DNA from 2 places in the Stenotrophomonas sp. 71799_Sma genome. Region 2 is predicted to be linked to the other one. Evidence: riboswitches for the same ligand, from Rfam matches in the RefSeq annotation. Region 2 holds a riboswitch; the other holds the start of a gene.

Region 1 (8,559 bases), 800 kb from region 2:
AAGATCGGCATCACCGCCCACGGCAGTGCGAACTGCGGTGCCAGGCCGACGTAACCGATGTTCAGCAGCACCGACAGCGCGCACAGGCCGAAACCGATGGCGACCTGTCGCGTAGGGCTGCTGTGCCCGGCCATGCGCCCGGACAGGAACGAGCCGGTGGTCATGCCGCCGATGGTGGGAATGAACAGCCAGGCGAAACCGCCCTCGCCCAGGTGCAGGTGCTGCATCACGAACACCGGCGCCGAGGAGATGTACAGGAACACGCCACCGAAGCCGATGCTGCCGGCCAGCGCCAAGCGCAGGAAACGCGGATTGAAGCCGATGCGAACGTAGTCGCGCAGCAGCACGCGCGGTGACAACGGCACGCGCGCCTCGACCGGATGGGTTTCCGGCAGGTAGCGTGCAGTGGCCGCCAGCAGCACCAGCGCGAACACCACCAGGAACCAGAAGATCAACGGCCAGCCGGCGCCGCTGAGCAGGATCCAGCCACCGATGATCGGGGCGATCGCCGGGGCGATGCCGAACAGCATCGACACCTGGCTCATCAGCCGCTGCGCGTCATGGCCGTGGTACAGGTCGCGGATCACCGCTCGGCCGACGATCATGCCGACACCCGCCGACAGGCCCTGCAGCGCGCGGAACGCCAGCAGCGTGGTCAGGTCGGTGGACAGCGCGCAGCCGACCGAGGCGCCGACGAACACCACCAAGCCACCGAGGATCACCCACTTGCGGCCCCAGGCATCGGACAGCGGGCCGTGCGCCAGGCTCATCAGGCCGTAGAACAGCAGGTACACGCTGATGGTCTGCTGCACCGCCACTTCGTCCACCGCCAGGCGCTGGGCCAGCTGCGGGAACGCCGGGAAGATGGTGTCGATCGAGAACGGACCGAACATGGCCAGACCGGCGAGCAGCAGGGCCATGCGGCGGGTGGAGGGAGCAACAGCGGCGGTCATGGGGAAGGCGTCCGGCAGGGCCATGCGCGACACGCACGGCGGGCGCCGGTCCCCTTCTGCAGGGACGGCGCCAGATGAATTCGGGTATCCGCCCATCATAGGTGGGGATTGCGCCCGATGCCATGCAGCGGTGTACAAAACGCACGACCGGGCCATCGGCCATTCAGGCGCGGCGGCCATGCCTGGAGGCGGCCGGCGGGCCCGCAACGGGCTATAATCAGCGGGCAACACGGTGGGAGAAGCGGAACACCGCTGCCGAAGGCGCAACGCCCGTAATCGCTCAGGCCCGATACCACCCGTAACAGAACTCTGGAGAGACCGGTTCGATCCGGCGCCGAAGGGGCACGAAGCTGCGGTCCGCCGCGCTTTTAAACTCTCAGGCAAAAGGACAGAGGGGCGCCCCGCAGACCGCCGACCGGCGGCTTGTGCCCGTGCGTGTGCCCTTTCCTGACGGATCCTTCGCCATGTCCCAGAACACCCCTTCCCTGCGTGAGCTCGAGCACCACAATGCGTTCGTCGAGCGCCACATCGGCCCCAACGACGCCGAGATCGCGCAGATGCTCGATGTCGTCGGCCACGCGTCGCTGGATGGCATGACCGATGCCATCGTACCGGCCAAGATCAAGTCGCCGGCGCCGCTGGCGCTGCCGGAGTCGATGACTGAAGTGCAGGCACTGGCGAAGATCCGTGCGATCGCCGACAAGAACACCGTGCTGCGCAGCTTCATCGGCCAGGGCTACTACGGTACCCACACGCCGAACGTGATCCTGCGCAACATCCTGGAAAACCCGGCCTGGTACACCGCCTACACCCCGTACCAGGCGGAAATCTCGCAGGGCCGCATGGAAGCGCTGATCAACTTCCAGACCCTGTGCGCCGACCTCACCGGCATGGAAATCGCCAACGCCTCGCTGCTGGACGAAGCCACTGCCGCCGCCGAAGCGATGACCCTGGCCAAGCGTTCGGCCAAGTCGAAGTCGGACACCTTCTTCGTGCACGACGCCGTGCACCCGCAGACGCTGGAACTGCTGCGCACGCGCGCCGAACCGATGGGCATCGTGCTGCGCGTGGGTACCCCGGCCGAAGCGCTGGAAGCGGAAGCCTTCGGCCTGCTGCTGCAGTACCCGGACACCTTCGGCCAGGTCGGCGACTACAAGGCGCTGGTCGATGCCGTGCACGCGCGCGGCGGCCTGGTGGCCGTGGCCACCGACCTGCTGGCCCTGACCCTGCTGGCCGCTCCGGGCGAATGGGGCGCGGACATCGTGGTCGGCAACAGCCAGCGTTTCGGCGTGCCGTTCGGCTTCGGTGGCCCGCACGCCGCCTTCATGGCCTGCCGTGACGCCTACAAGCGCTCGATGCCGGGCCGCCTGATCGGCGTCTCGATCGACGCCCAGGGCAACCCGGCCTACCGCCTGACCCTGCAGACCCGCGAGCAGCACATCCGCCGCGAGAAGGCCACGTCCAACATCTGCACCGCACAGGTGCTGCTGGCGGTGATGGCGTCGATGTACGCCGTCTACCACGGCCCGGACGGCCTGACCCGCATCGCCCGCCGCACCCATCGCCTGGCCTCGATCCTGGCCGCCGCGCTGCGCAACGCCGGCGTGCAGGTCGGTGGTGACTTCTTCGACACCCTGCATGTCACCGGCGTGCACGCCGATGAGATCCACGCCAAGGCACGCGCCGCTGGTTACAACCTGCGCGCGATCGACAGCGACTCGGTCGGCATCAGCCTGGACGAGACCACTACCCGCGCCGACATCGTCGCCGTGGCTGCCGTGTTCGGTGCCTCGCTGGACGTCGACGCACTGGATGCCAGCACTGCCGATGCGCTGCCGGCCGGCCTGCTGCGCCAGTCCGCGTTCCTGACCCACCCGGTGTTCAACACCCACCACAGCGAGCACGAGCTGCTGCGCTACCTGCGTTCGCTGGCCGACAAGGACCTGGCGATGGACCGCACGATGATCCCGCTGGGCTCGTGCACCATGAAGCTCAACGCCACCGCCGAGATGATTCCGGTGACCTGGCCGGAGTTCTCGCAGATCCACCCGCTGGTGCCGGCCGACCAGGCGCTGGGCTACAAGGAACTGATCGACACGCTGGAAGCGATGCTGGTGGAATGCACCGGCTACGACGCGGTCAGCCTGCAGCCGAACTCCGGCGCGCAGGGCGAGTACGCCGGCCTGCTGGCGATCCGCGCCTACCACCGCTCGCGCGGTGAGGAACATCGCGATATCTGCCTGATTCCGGACTCGGCGCACGGCACCAACCCGGCTTCGGCACAGATGTGCGGCATGAAGGTGGTGGTGACCAAAACCGATGCCAACGGCAACGTTGACGTCGAGGACATCCGCCTCAACGCCGAGAAGTACAGCGACCGCCTGGCTGCGATCATGATGACCTACCCGTCCACGCACGGCGTGTTCGAGGAAGAGGTGGTGGAGATCTGCGAGATCATCCACAAGCACGGCGGCCAGGTGTACACCGACGGTGCCAACATGAACGCCCTGGTCGGCGTGGCCAAGCCGGGCAAGTGGGGGTCGGACGTTTCGCACCTGAACCTGCACAAGACCTTCTGCATCCCGCATGGCGGTGGTGGCCCGGGCGTCGGCCCGTGCGCGGTCAAGGAGCACCTGGCCCCGTTCCTGCCGGGCAAGCTGGGTGACAACGGCCCGGTCGGCATGGTCAGCGCGGCCAGCTTCGGCAGCGCCTCGATCCTGCCGATCAGCTGGATGTACATCGCGATGATGGGCCGCGACGGCCTGCGCAAGGCCACCCAGGTCGCCCAGCTCAACGCCAACTACATCGCCAAGCGCCTGGCTCCGCACTTCAAGACCCTGTACACCGGCCGCAACGGCCTGGTGGCACACGAGTGCATCCTGGACGTGCGCCCGCTGGAGAAGACCAGCGGCATCGGCGCCGAGGACGTGGCCAAGCGCCTGATCGACTTCGGCTTCCATGCCCCGACGCTGAGCTTCCCGGTGGCCGGCACGCTGATGGTCGAGCCGACCGAGAGCGAGTCGCTGCACGAGCTGGATCGCTTCATCGACGCGATGATCCAGATCCGCGAGGAAATCACCGCGATCGAAGACGGCCGCCTGGACCGCGAGGACAACCCGCTGAAGAACGCGCCGCACACTGCCACCGCAGTGACCGCGAGCGAGTGGACCCACGCCTACCCGCGCGAACTTGCCGCCTTCCCGCTGGCCAGCCTGAAGCAGAGCAAGTACTGGCCGCCGGTGGCCCGTGTCGACAACGTGTACGGCGACAAGAACGTGATGTGCGCCTGCATCCCGGTCGATGCCTACAAGGATGATGAAGTCGAGGCGTGATTCCTCGCTGCATCGGTAAACAGAACGGCCCGCGCAAGCGGGCCGTTTTCATAAGCGCGTGTGGACCAAGGTCCACACCCACAAACATCCGATCACGGGTCGGGCATCTGCCCCAGGCTCAACTGCCACGACACACCGAAGCGGTCCTGCACCCAGCCGTAGCGGTTGCTGAAATCGTAGTCACCCACCGGCATCAACCAATGACCGCCTTCGCCCAGCACGCGTGCGGCACGCTCGAACTGCTCGGCGCCGGAGCACTCCACGAACAGCGAGATCGACGGCGAGAATGTGAAATCGTGCACATCCAGGCTGTCAAAGCACAGGTAATGGGTGCCGCCGAGCAGGAAGATGGCCTGGCGGACCTGCCCGGGCACGCCGGCACCGGCGCCGTCCGGGTGGCGCTGCAGTGCCAGCAGGCGGAAATCGGCGAAGGCTTCGGCATACAGGGCCAGGGCCGCTTCGGCCTGGCCGGTGAACATCAGGAAGGGGCGGCTGCGCAGCATGCGGTACTCCTGGTCGACGGGCCGCGGGCGGCCCACACGATCAGGATGGCACGGCGGATGTGCAGCCCCCGTGGTAGTGCCGGCCGCGGGCCGGCAGCTTCAGTCAGGCCTCGCGCATGCGCCGTGCGATGGCGCTGCTGGCGGCGATGGTGGCAGTCAGCGCAACCATCGACAGGAACTGCAGGCGCGTATGCGCTTCGCTCAGCAGCAGGCCGAAGATCAGTGCCAGGATCGCCAGCGCGCAGCAGGTCAGCCACGGGAAGCCGGCCATGCGGAACGGCAGGCGGGTACCCAGTCGGTCGGCACGGCGGCGCAGCACCAGCTGGGAAACCAGCGACAGCGTCCACACCAGCAGACAGGTGGAACCGACGATGTTCAGCAGCACCGGCAGTACCCGGTCCGGGAACAGCAGTTCCATCACCGTGGCGGCAAAGCCGAACAGCACGCTGGCCAGCACGGCGATCACCGGCACCTGGCGCGGGTCGGTCCAGCCGAGCACGGCCGGGGCTTCGCGGCGCTGCGCCAGCGAAAACATCATGCGCGAGGCGCCGTAGAGGTTGGCATTGAGCGCCGACAGCAGCGCGATCACGGCGATCAGGGTGATGGCCGTACCCGCGCCCGGGATGCGGGCAATATCCAGCACCGCAGCGAACGGCGACTTCAGCGCCTCGCTGGTCCATGGCACCACGGCGATGATCACGCTCAGCGAGCCGATGTAGAACACCAGGATGCGCCAGGCCACGGTGCGGATGGCACGGGCGATGCTGCGCTCGGGATCTTCGGTTTCGGCCGCAGCGACGGCTACGATCTCGGTCCCGCCAAAGGCAAAAACGACAACCAGCAGTGCCGCGCCAATACCGGCCAGCCCCTTCGGCGCGAAGCCGCCATGCTCGGTGAAGTTGCTCAGGCCCGGCGAGGTCACCTGCGGCAGCCAGCCCATCAGCAGCGCCACGCCGATGGCGATGAAGGCCAGGATCGCCACCACCTTGAGGATGGCGAACCAGAATTCGAACTCGCCGAAGTTCTTCACTCCCAGCAGGTTGATCGCGGTGAAGAACAGCATGAAGGCCAGCGCCGCCATCGGTACCGGTATCGCCGGCCAGACCGTGGCAAGAAGCCCGGCCGCGCCTACCGCCTCGGCGGCGATCACGATCACCAGCTGCACCCACCACAGCCAGCCCACGGTGGCGCCGGCGGTGGCTCCCATGGCATCAGCGGCATAGACCGAGAACGCGCCACTGGTCGGCTTGGCCGCCGCCATCTCGCCCAGTGCGTTCATCACGATGATCACCAGCGCACCAGCGACCAGATACGACACCAGAACCGCCGGGCCGGCTGCCTGTACACCCACGCCCGAGCCGAGGAACAGGCCGGCGCCGATGGCGCTGCCCAGGCCCATCATGATCAGCTGGCGGGGCTTGAGCGAGTGCCCGAGGCGGGACGGCGAAGCGGTCGGAATCGAGTTGGGCATCGGCAGGGCTGGCGGCGGCTACAGGGGCGACACCTTACCCTGTCCCGTGCCCACGGGGATAGGCACAGCGCAGCAGGCGGCTCAGGCCAGCGCCGGCTCGCCGACGTTGCCACCAATACGGGCCCGGTAGGCGCGCGGCGAGAAACCGGTTTCAGCCTTGAACTTGCGGGTAAAGGCGCTCTGGTCGCTGAAACCGCAGGCCTGGCCGATGCAGGCGATGCTGTCGTCACCGTGCAGCAGGTGCATGGCCATCTGGATCCGCAGCCGGGTCAGCACCTGCTGCGGGGTCATCTGGAACACCTTGCGGAAGCTGCGCTCCAGCTTGGACAGCGAGAAGCCGGTGATGTCCAGCAGGGTCTGCATGCGCACGTTCTCGGCGTAGTGCGCATTGAGGTGGGCCAGGGCCAGCCGCAGCTGCTCGTATTGGGTGCCCAGGCTGTCCTTCTGGCCAAGGTCGCGGGATATGCCGATCAGGCCCTCGATGGCCCCATCGACCACCAGCGGGCGCTTGCAGGTCAGGCACCAGCCCGGTTCGCGGTTGGCGAACAGGTGCAGCTCCATCAGGTTCTCGATCACCTCACCGGACAGCACGCGGGCGTCCTGGTCGACGTAGTCCGCACTGAGGCCGGTCGGGTAGATCTCGGCCGCGGTACGCCCGATCACGTCCTTGCGCGCGCGCAGACCCAGCCGCCGCAGCATGGTCTGGTTGACGTGGGTGTAACGCCCCTGAAGGTCCTTGATGAAGAACAGCACATCCGGGATGGCGTCGAACAGGGCTTCGATGTCGGCGGGCTCGACTCGCATGGGGCAAGCATACCCGAGCCTGCTTTTGCCTGTACGTTCACCTTTGCCGGACCTCGGTTTAACGGGCTCGGTTCCAGTGTCGTGGTTCTCTTTCAGATCCTCCGGAGCCAACGTCAATGGCCGCCAGCAAGCCGACCGGCAAGCGCGCAACCACCCACGCTGAAAACCAACACCGGGGCAACGGTGATGAACTGCACCAGCAGGCCGGGGGCAGCCATCCGGTGATGACCACCGATCAGGGCATCCCGGTGGCGGACAACCAGAACTCCCTGCGGCAGGGAGCTCGGGGGCCCACGCTGCTGGAGGACTTCATCCTGCGCGAGAAGATCACCCACTTCGATCACGAACGCATTCCCGAGCGCATCGTGCACGCACGTGGCAGCGCAGCACATGGCTACTTCGAACTGACCCGATCGCTGAAAGCGCATACCCGCGCGCGCGTCCTGACCGAGGTAGGCGTGAAGACACCCGTGTTCACCCGCTTCTCGACGGTAGCCGGTGGCGCAGGCTCGGTGGACACCCCGCGCGACGTGCGCGGCTTCGCGGTCAAGTTCTATACCAAGGAGGGCAACTGGGACTTGGTCGGCAACAACATCCCGGTGTTCTTCATCCAGGACGCCATGAAATTCCCGGACCTGGTGCACGCGGTGAAGATGGAACCGGACCGTGCCTTCCCGCAGGCGGCCACGGCCCACGACACCTTCTGGGATTTCATCTCGCTCATGCCCGAGTCGATGCACATGATCATGTGGGCAATGAGCGACCGTGCCATTCCGCGTTCGCTGCGAATGATCGAAGGCTTCGGCGTGCACAGCTTCCGCCTGCTGAACGAGGCAGGTGAGTCGACCTTCGTCAAGTTCCACTGGCGGCCGAAGCTGGGCATCCAGTCAACGGTCTGGGACGAAGCGCTGAAGCTGCAGTCGGCCGACAATGACTTCCATCGCCGTGACCTGTTCGAGGCCATCCAGCGCGGTGACTTCCCGGAATGGGAGCTGGCAGTGCAGCTGTTTACGGAAGAAGAGGCCGACGCATTCCCGTTCGATCATCTGGACCCGACCAAGATCATTCCCGAATCACTGGTGCCGTTGCAGGTCATCGGCCGCATGGTGCTGGACCGCTGGCCGGACAACTTCTTCGCCGAGACCGAGCAGGTGGCGTTCTGCCCGGCCAACGTGCCGCCCGGCATTGACTTCAGCAACGACCCGCTGCTGCAGGGGCGCCTGTTCTCCTATCTGGACACCCAGCTGCTGCGCCTGGGCGGCCCCAACTTCCACCAGATCCCGGTGAATGCTCCGAAGTGCCCGTTTTCCAATCATCAGCGCGACGGGCACATGCAGATGCAGGTGCCCAAGGGCCGGGTGGCCTACGATCCCAGCTCGCTGCAGGAAGACACACCGCGCGAGGCCTCAAGCGGATTCCGCAGTCACGCCAGCACGGACGATGGCCGCAAGGGCCGCATCCGCGCGGAGAGCTTTGCCGACCACTACAGCCAGGCC
Region 2 (8,559 bases):
CCCTGCCCGGCCCGCTGCGCCACGGCGAGGCCCTGCCCGACACCCATCACTGGGGCTGGCAACTGACACCCGAAGGCCATGCCCAGCGCGGGAAGCTGCGCGCCGGCAGCCGCCCGCGGCAGCTGGCCGAACTGCTGGCCGAGGCCGTGGTGGATGAAGACGTACTGGGCGAACGCATGGAGGACTGGCGCACCGCCGCACGCAGTCTGTCCAAGCGTGCACTGGCCGAGCGCGTGGCGATGACGGTGGCACCGCAGCATGCGCAGCCGTTGCCCGGGCCCACGCTCAACCCGGACCAGACCGAGGCCGTGACTGCGATCAACGCCGCCGACGGCTTCCAGCCTTTCCTGCTGGATGGCGTGACCGGCAGCGGCAAGACCGAGGTCTACCTGCAGGCGATCATCCATTGCCTGGCACAGGGCAGGCAGGCGCTGGTGCTGGTGCCGGAAATCGGCCTGACTCCGCAGACCCTGGCACGCTTCCGCGGCCGCCTCGGCATCGCCGTGCATGCGCTGCATTCGGGCTTGAACGATAACGAGCGCGCTCGCGTCTGGGCAGCCGCCTCACGTGGTGAAGCACGCGTCATTGTCGGCACCCGCTCGGCAGTGTTCACGCCGCTGCCGCAGGCCGGTCTGCTGATCATCGACGAGGAACATGACGGCAGCTACAAGCAGCAGGACGGCATCCGCTACCACGCGCGCGATTTCGCCCTGGTGCGGGCCAAGGCCTTGGGCATCCCGGTGCTGCTGGGCAGTGCCACGCCCTCGCTGGAAACCCTGCAAAACGCCTACGCTGGGCGCTACACCCACCTGCGCCTGAAGCAGCGTGCCGGCGATGCACGGCCACCGCGCGTGCGCATCCTCGATGTGCGCAAACGGCCGCTGCATGACGGTCTGTCGGCCGACGTACTGGCCGGCATCGGCGAGCATCTGCAGCGGGGCCAGCAGGTGCTGGTGTTCAAGAACCGCCGTGGCTATGCGCCGGTGCTGCTCTGCCACGACTGCGGCTGGACCGCACCGTGCAACCGCTGCGATGCACCGATGACCGTGCATGGTGGCGGCCGCCGGCTGCAGTGCCACCACTGCGGTGCGCGGCAACCGGCGCCGCTGGCATGCCCGGCCTGCGGCAGCCTGGCGCTGCAGCCACAGGGCATCGGTACCGAACGCCTGGAAGAGCACCTCACCGCCGCCTTCGCCGATTTTCCGGTGGTGCGCATCGACCGCGGCACCACCTCACGACGCGACGCACTGGAACAGCAGCTGGCGAAACTGGGTGACCAGCCCGGCATCCTGGTCGGCACGCAGATCCTGGCCAAGGGCCACGACCTGCCGAAGCTGACACTGGTGGTGGTGGTGGGCATCGACGAAGGTTTGTTCTCCGCGGACTTCCGCGCCAGTGAAAAACTGGCACAGCAGCTGATCCAGGTCGCTGGCCGCGCCGGCCGTGCACGTGATCCTGGTGAGGTCTGGCTGCAGACTCATCACCCCGGGCATCCGCTGCTGGAAACCCTGGTGAGCGGTGGCTACCACCCGTTCGCGCAGGCCGAGTTGAACCAGCGCCAGGCCGCCGGATTCCCGCCGTTCGCGCATCTGGCACTGATGCGCGCCGAGGCACAGCAGGTCGAGCATGCCAATGCGTTCCTGCTGGCGGCGCGGCAGTTGCTGGGCGAACAGAACGTGGTCGAGGCCTATGGGCCGATGCCGGCGCCGATGCCGCGGCGTGCCGGTTACCAGCGCACGCAGCTGTTGCTGTCCGCGCTTCAGCGGCCACCGCTGCATGGCGTGCTGGCCCAGCTGGTGCCGCAGCTGTATGCGCTGCCGGAGGCACGCAAGGTGCGCTGGTCGCTGGATGTGGATCCGACGGATCTGTATTGAGGCAGACGAACGCTAGCGCCGGGCCATGCCCGGCGGTCCTCCGCATACCACGCTCGCCGGGCATGGCCCGGCGCTACCCCTCAGGTCAGCGGCGACATCACGCCGCGCTGGTAGGCCGGGCGTTCGCGCAGGCGGGCGTACCAGTCGGCCAGGTGCGGCAGTTCCGGGCGCTGGATGGGCAATTCGAACCAGGCATAGATCAGCGAGCCCAGCGGGATGTCACCCATCGCGAACGTCTCGCCCGACAGCCACGGCTGTCTGGCCAACGTGGCATCGGCCATCGCCAGGTAGTCACCGGCACGCACGATGGCGGCATTGATGCGCGCTTCGTCGCGGTCGGCCGGGGCGGTGCGCATGATGCCCCAGATCAGGTCGGTGTACAGCGGCGCCATGCGCGAGGTGCTCCAGTCCATCCACTTCTCGGCTTGGGCGCGTTCCATCGGGTCTTCGGCGTACAGCGTGCCCAGCGCGTAGCGCGCACTCAGATAGCGCACGATGGCATTCGATTCCCACAGCGGCAGGCCATGGTCTTCGATCACCGGCACCAGGCTGTTGGGATTCATCGCCAGGTACTCCGGCGTCTGCGTGCCGCCATGGCTGCCACCAACCTCGATGGATTCGTACGGCAGGCCGATTTCCTCGGCGCACCACAGCACCTTGCGGACGTTGCTGGAATTGCGGCGGCCCCAGATCTTCAACATGCGGGTTTTTCCTTGCTGGCAATGCGAGCGGCAACGATACGCCTGATCGGAGTGGAGATGTGCGTGCCGGATGCGGGATCTGGCATCTGGGGCTTGCCGGCCAGCGGCCGGCACTACCGGTTCTTTTCCGGCCAGCGGCCGGCACTACCGGTTTTTCTTCGGCAGCGCGCGCACGTAGGAGGACTTGCCGTCCTTCTTCAGCTCGAACAGCCCGATCGCTGCCAGCAGGTCACTGAGCTTGCCGTAACCGTAGTTGCGCGGATCGAACGAGGCCTGGTTGCCGATCTGGCTGCCGACCGGGCCAAGGTGCGACCAGCCATCCTCGCCCTCGGCCGAGGACACCGCACGGCGCAGCATCTTCACCAGCCGCGTATCGCTGCGCATTTCCGCACCGCTCTTGCGTGGCCGGGCATCGTCGTTGGCAACAGGCTCGTTCGATGCCTGTTCGCTGGACGCCTGTTCGGTATCCGGCACGCTGGCATGGGTCTGGCCCAGCGCTTCCAGATAGGTGAACTTCGAGCACGCGTTGACGAACGGCTCCGGGGTTTTCTTCTCGCCGAAGCCATAGACCTTCACACCGTCGGTCAGCAGGCGCATCACCATCGGGGTGAAATCGGCATCGCTGGACACGATGGCGAAGCCATCGAGATTGCGCGCGTACAGCAGGTCCATGGCATCGATCACCATCGCCATGTCCGAGGCATTCTTGCCCTTGCTGTAGGCGAACTGCTGGATCGGGCGGATCGCATATTCGTGCAGCACGGCCTCCCAACCCTTCAACCGCGGGCTCTTCCAGTTGCCATAGGCGCGGCGCACGTTGGCCACACCGTAGCGGGCGACTTCGGCCAGGACCTCGTCGATCTTCGAGGCCGGCGCATTGTCGGCGTCGATCAACAGGGCGATGCGCTTTTCCGGTTCGCTCATGGGCTCCTCACGGGCGGTTGCCTGAACCCGAGTATCGCCGATCCATGCGGGCGCTGACGTGACAGGGCGCCATCGTGCGAAGATGCCAGGCGCTTCCCCCAATGCCCCCACTGGAGTGAGTCGATGAGTCGCGAGCGCGTTCCCCACCTGGTTGTTGTCGGCGGCGGTTTTGCCGGCCTCTGGGCCACCCGTGCCCTGGCCCGCGAGCGCATACGCATCACCCTGGTCGACCGCCGCAACCACCATCTGTTCCAGCCACTGCTGTACCAGGTGGCCACCGCCGGCCTGTCCGCGCCGGACATCGCCGCGCCGCTGCGCCACATCCTCGGCCACCAGCGCAATGTGGAAGTCCGCCTCGGCGAAGTGGTGACCATCGACAAGCAGGCCCGGCAGATCCGCATGGCCGATGGCAGCACGCTGGACTACGACAGCCTGCTGCTGGCTACCGGCGCCACCCACGCCTACTTCGGCAACGACCAGTGGGCCGATGATGCGCCCGGTCTGAAGACGCTGGACGATGCCATTGCGTTGCGCCGCAAGCTGCTGCTGGCGTTCGAGCGCGCAGAGGCGGAACCGGACCCGGCGAAGAAGGCCGCATGGCTGAGCTTTGCCGTGGTTGGTGGTGGACCTACCGGCGTCGAACTGGCCGGCACTCTGGCCGAGATCGCGCGGCATACGCTGCGCAACGAGTTCCGCCACATCGACCCGGCCAGCGCCAAGGTGCGGCTGGTCGAAGCTGGCCCACGCGTGTTGTCCTCGTTCCCGGAAGTGCTTTCGCTGAAGGCGCGCCGGCAGCTGGAAAAACTGGGAGTGGAAGTGCTGACCGGTACCCCGGTGAGCGACATCGACAGCCAGGGCTTCAAGCTCGGTGAGCATTTCGTGCCGGCACGCACGGTGGTCTGGGCCGCCGGTGTGGCCGCTTCACCCCTGGCGCGCACGCTGGACGTGCCGCTGGACCGCGCCGGCCGCGTGCAGGTGCAACCCGATCTCACCCTGCCCGGCCACCCGGAACTGTTCGTGGCCGGCGATCTGGCCGCACTGAACCAGGCCAACGGCAAGCCGGTACCCGGCGTGGCCCCTGCCGCCAAGCAGATGGGCAAGTACGTGGCCGAGGTGATCCGCGCGCGCCTGCACGGCAAGGCAGTCCCCGGACCGTTCAAGTACGCCGACTTCGGCAACCTGGCCACCATCGGCCGCATGGCCGCGATCGTGCACCTGGGCCGGCTGCAGTTGTCGGGCATCCTGGCCTGGTGGTTCTGGCTGGCCGCGCACGTGTTCTTCCTGATCGGCTTCCGCAACCGCATCGTGGTGCTGCTGAACTGGGCGGTGGCGTACTGGAGCTACCAGCGGAGCGCGCGCATCATCTTCGGTGATGATCAGGAAGACCGGCGACCCCGACGGTAGTGCCGGCCGCTGGCCGGCTGCTGCGCGGTCGGATCCCTTTCCGCAGGAAAGGGCTCTGACCCCGTCAACACCATCCACGCATGGCGTGGATCTACCGGTTCATCGGGCCACCCGCCGTTTCGACCAGGTGCGGCAGAAATCCTCCTTCCTCGCGGCATCAGCAATCTGCGCGGTACTCCAATGCCGGGTGATCCAGATTGTCAGTGCGGTACTGCTGAGATGCCAGCGCAGCATGTCGTGCCTTGGCTGCCGCATCAGGTGGCGGCGTGCAACCCAGAACGCTTCGCGCTCGACATCAGTCGCCTTCTTCAACGCTTCAGGATCGAAGAACCGCGTCGTGAAGCTCCATGGAGTCATCGGCTGGTATCCCGCCCGCGGTTCGCTGCTGCACGCGGCCACACCACTGGGCGTGCGGTCGGCCAAGTTCGGCCGGCCTTCCACCAGCGCCAACCCGAGCAGGTACAGCAGGCCAGGCAGCAGCGCGATGCCGGCGACCAGCATGACGACGCAGATCCATGCTTTGCCGGCGGCACGCATCGCTCTACTGCGCCTTTGGTTTCGCGTACCACAGTGCGTTGACGATGACCCAGCGCTGGTCGAAGCGCCCCATGTGGAAGTAGTCGACGAACCACGGGGTTTCCAGTCGCACCGAGGCGGCGTTGCCGGTCACGTCCAGCACCGTGCAGCGGCGGTCCCATTGATCCTTCGGGGTCTTCAACGCGCCCTGCTTCGTCAGCGCCACCAGTTCTTCCTTCGACATGCGGCGCAGGCCCAGGCGTTCGTCGGGCGTATCGCCGAGGACCGCGCGCTTGGCCAGGTCCGGGTGCAGGGAGCGCGACGCGCTGCGGGTCGGCTTCCAGCTGGCCGTCGACGTAATCGTGGCAGGTGGCTTCAATGGCCTCGAGGGTGGCCGGATCGGCAGTGGGGCTCGTTGCTGCGGAAAGAGCGAACAGCAGGGCAATCGTGGACATCCGGGGCTCCAGCTCTGGGCGCGGGGTGATCATGGCATGGGCCAAGTGGCCCATCCACGCATGGCGTGGATCTACAGAAGCGTCTCGGCCGGTTCCTGCAGCCAGGCCAGCTTGCGTTCGCGCGGCTGCTGCTTGAGCTGCCACTCGGCCCGCGAGGCGGCAGCCCGGTCCGGGTACTCGCGCACGGCCAGCACGCGCAGCGGCGGCCGCGCCCGGGTGTAACGCGCGCCCTTGCCGGCCTGGTGGGCGGCGAAGCGCGCGTCCACGTCGGTGCTGATGCCGGCGTAGTAGCTGCCATCGCGGCATTCGAGCAGGTACAGGAACCACGGGCGGAGGGACGGGGCCATGCCCGGATTATGCCGTGCTGCACTGCAGCGGATATACTGGCGCCCGAATGCAGGAGAGAGGCGCCGCGCTGGCGCCCGCCGAAGGCGCAGGCTCCCATGATCGCTCAGGCCGGTGGGCTGGAATCCCACCAACCATGCATTCGACTCGCCGAGCTGGAGAGAGGTCACCGGGCACGCCCGGGACGATCCGCCGAAGGGGCACGCGGCCTACGCCGCTGAACTCTCAGGCAAAAGGACAGCGGGAGCGGCACCGGTCATCGTCATCCCGTCATTGCGCAGGCAGTGGCGGTAGTCGCGCATGGCCGGCCCCACCGCGCCCGGAGCCTGTCCCATGCTGCTGTCCATCATCTACCTGATCGCCATTTCCGCCGAAGCCATGACCGGCGCGCTGTCCGCCGGCCGCCGCCGCATGGACCTGTTCGGGGTGGTCATGATCGCCTGTGTCACCGCCCTCGGGGGCGGTTCGCTGCGCGACATCCTGCTCGGCCACTACCCGTTGGGCTGGGTGAAGCATCCCGAGTACCTGGGCTTCACCGTGTGCGCGGCGCTGATCGCCACTTGGGTGGCGCGCTGGATGCACCACTTCCGCCGCACCTTCCTGGTGCTCGATGGCCTGGGCCTGATCGCCTTCACCCTGATCGGCTGTTCGATCGCGCGCGAGGCCGGCCATGCCATGCCGATCGTGCTGATCGCCGGCATGCTGACCGGCGCGTTCGGCGGCGTGCTGCGCGACATTCTCTGCAACGAGGTGCCGCTGATCTTCCAGAAGGAGCTGTACGCGATCATCGCGCTGCTGACCGGCGCGGCCTACCTGTTGCTGCTGCACTGGGGCGTGGCCGACGCCACCGCGATCCTGTGCTGCCTCGGCGGCGGCTTCGCGCTGCGCCTGCTGGCGATCCACTACCGCTGGGAAATGCCGAAGTTCGTCTATCACGACGAAGTGCATTGATTGTTTGTCGGTAGTGTCGGCCGCTGGCCGGCAACACGGCACACGCCCGCAGATTCCGGCAGGTTGCCGGCCAGCGGCCGGCACTACCGAATGCGTTGCATGACCATGGTCATACGGCATTGGCCGGGGTGATTGGCTACCATTGTCACCCCGTCGCTGCCGCGACGGCATCCAGCCACGCCGCGCCCGCGGCCCCGCCAGACAACTCCCTCCCCGCTGCCCGTGGTGCCGGAACGCGCCGACGGGCCCGCATGTCCCTGCGCGCGCAGGGCGCAGGATGCCCCATGTCTGTCGCCGAAAATTCCCGCTTCCGTCGTGCCCGCCTGTTGTGGGCGGTGCTGGCCATCGCCCTCGCCGCCCTTCTGGCGTGGTGGCTGTGGTCCCGGAATGGTGCCGGCAGCAGCGACGATGCACCCGGCAAGACGGTGCCCGTGCGCATCGCCCGCGCCAGCGCCGAGCCGCTGGTGCTGCGCCTGAAGGCGGTCGGTACGGTCACCCCGCTGCATAGCGTGGTGGTACGCAGCCGCGTGGATGGCGAACTGCTACGGCTGCATTTCCAGGAAGGCCAGCAGGTGAAGGCCGGCGATCTGCTGGCGCAGATCGACCCGCGCCCGTATGAAGTGAAGCTGGCACAGGCGCAGGGTACCCAGCAGCAGAATCTGGCCGAGCTGGAAAACGCCGAGCGCCAGCTGCAGCGCTACCGCGAACTGCAGAAGCAGAACTACGTGTCCGGGCAGGAACTGAGCGACCAGCAGAGCAAGGTGCGCCAGCTGCAGGGCCGCCGCCTCAGCGATCAGGCGTCTGTTGATGAAGCGCGCCTGCAGCTGCAGTACACCCGCATCACCGCGCCGGTCAGTGGCCGCGTCGGGCTGCGCCGGTTGGACGTGGGCAACCTGGTGCGCGCCAGCGATGCCGAAGGCCTGGTGACGCTGGCGCAGACCGCGCCGATCAGCGTGCTGTTCACCGTGCCCGAACCCGAGCTGCCTGCGCTGCTCGATGCCGTGCAGGCGCAACCGGCACTGGCGGTGGAAACCTGGGACCGCGAAGAACGCCGGCAGCTGGCCCGCGGCTCGCTGTCCAGCGTCGACAACCGCATCGATACCACCACCGGCACGTTGAAACTGCGTGCGCACTTCGACAACCACGATCTGGCGCTGTTCCCCAACCAGTTCGTCAACGTCCGCCTGCAGCTGGGCGAGCAGCCCGCGCTGCTGATTCCCGATGCCGCCGTGCAGTTCGGCAGCCAGGGCAACTACGTGCATATCGTCGACAAGGACAACAAGGCGCAACGCCGCACCGTGGTGCTCGGTCCGGCCGATGATGGACGCGTGGCCGTGCGCTCCGGGCTGGCCGCAGGGGACAAGGTGGTGATCGAAGGCATCGACGGGC

The links. Region 2 has a riboswitch for glycine ahead of ACZK4Z_RS20255 (trimeric intracellular cation channel family protein). Riboswitches for the same ligand answer to the same signal wherever they lie in the genome.
Region 1: linked by a shared signal. The riboswitch ahead of gcvP (aminomethyl-transferring glycine dehydrogenase) and the one ahead of ACZK4Z_RS20255 (trimeric intracellular cation channel family protein) in region 2 are both predicted to bind glycine.

The regions. Positions count from the first base shown of each region.
Region 1 covers NZ_CM151202.1:3,569,728-3,578,286, forward strand. Annotated here, with positions in the region: gene ACZK4Z_RS16660 (multidrug effflux MFS transporter) at 1-953, opposite strand, end outside; glycine riboswitch at 1,253-1,355, shown strand; gene gcvP (aminomethyl-transferring glycine dehydrogenase) at 1,418-4,285, shown strand; gene ACZK4Z_RS16670 (VOC family protein) at 4,378-4,788, opposite strand; gene ACZK4Z_RS16675 (amino acid permease) at 4,892-6,259, opposite strand; gene ACZK4Z_RS16680 (AraC family transcriptional regulator) at 6,341-7,063, opposite strand; partial or broken gene ACZK4Z_RS16685 (catalase) at 7,237-8,559, shown strand, end outside.
Region 2 covers NZ_CM151202.1:4,371,980-4,380,538, forward strand. Annotated here, with positions in the region: gene ACZK4Z_RS20220 (primosomal protein N') at 1-1,874, shown strand, start outside; gene ACZK4Z_RS20225 (glutathione S-transferase family protein) at 1,955-2,575, opposite strand; gene ACZK4Z_RS20230 (NYN domain-containing protein) at 2,720-3,499, opposite strand; gene ACZK4Z_RS20235 (NAD(P)/FAD-dependent oxidoreductase) at 3,623-4,903, shown strand; gene ACZK4Z_RS20240 (hypothetical protein) at 5,003-5,440, opposite strand; partial or broken gene ACZK4Z_RS20245 (nuclear transport factor 2 family protein) at 5,445-5,874, opposite strand; gene ACZK4Z_RS20250 (GIY-YIG nuclease family protein) at 5,946-6,221, opposite strand; glycine riboswitch at 6,262-6,351, shown strand; glycine riboswitch at 6,365-6,468, shown strand; gene ACZK4Z_RS20255 (trimeric intracellular cation channel family protein) at 6,553-7,170, shown strand; gene ACZK4Z_RS20260 (MdtA/MuxA family multidrug efflux RND transporter periplasmic adaptor subunit) at 7,455-8,559, shown strand, end outside.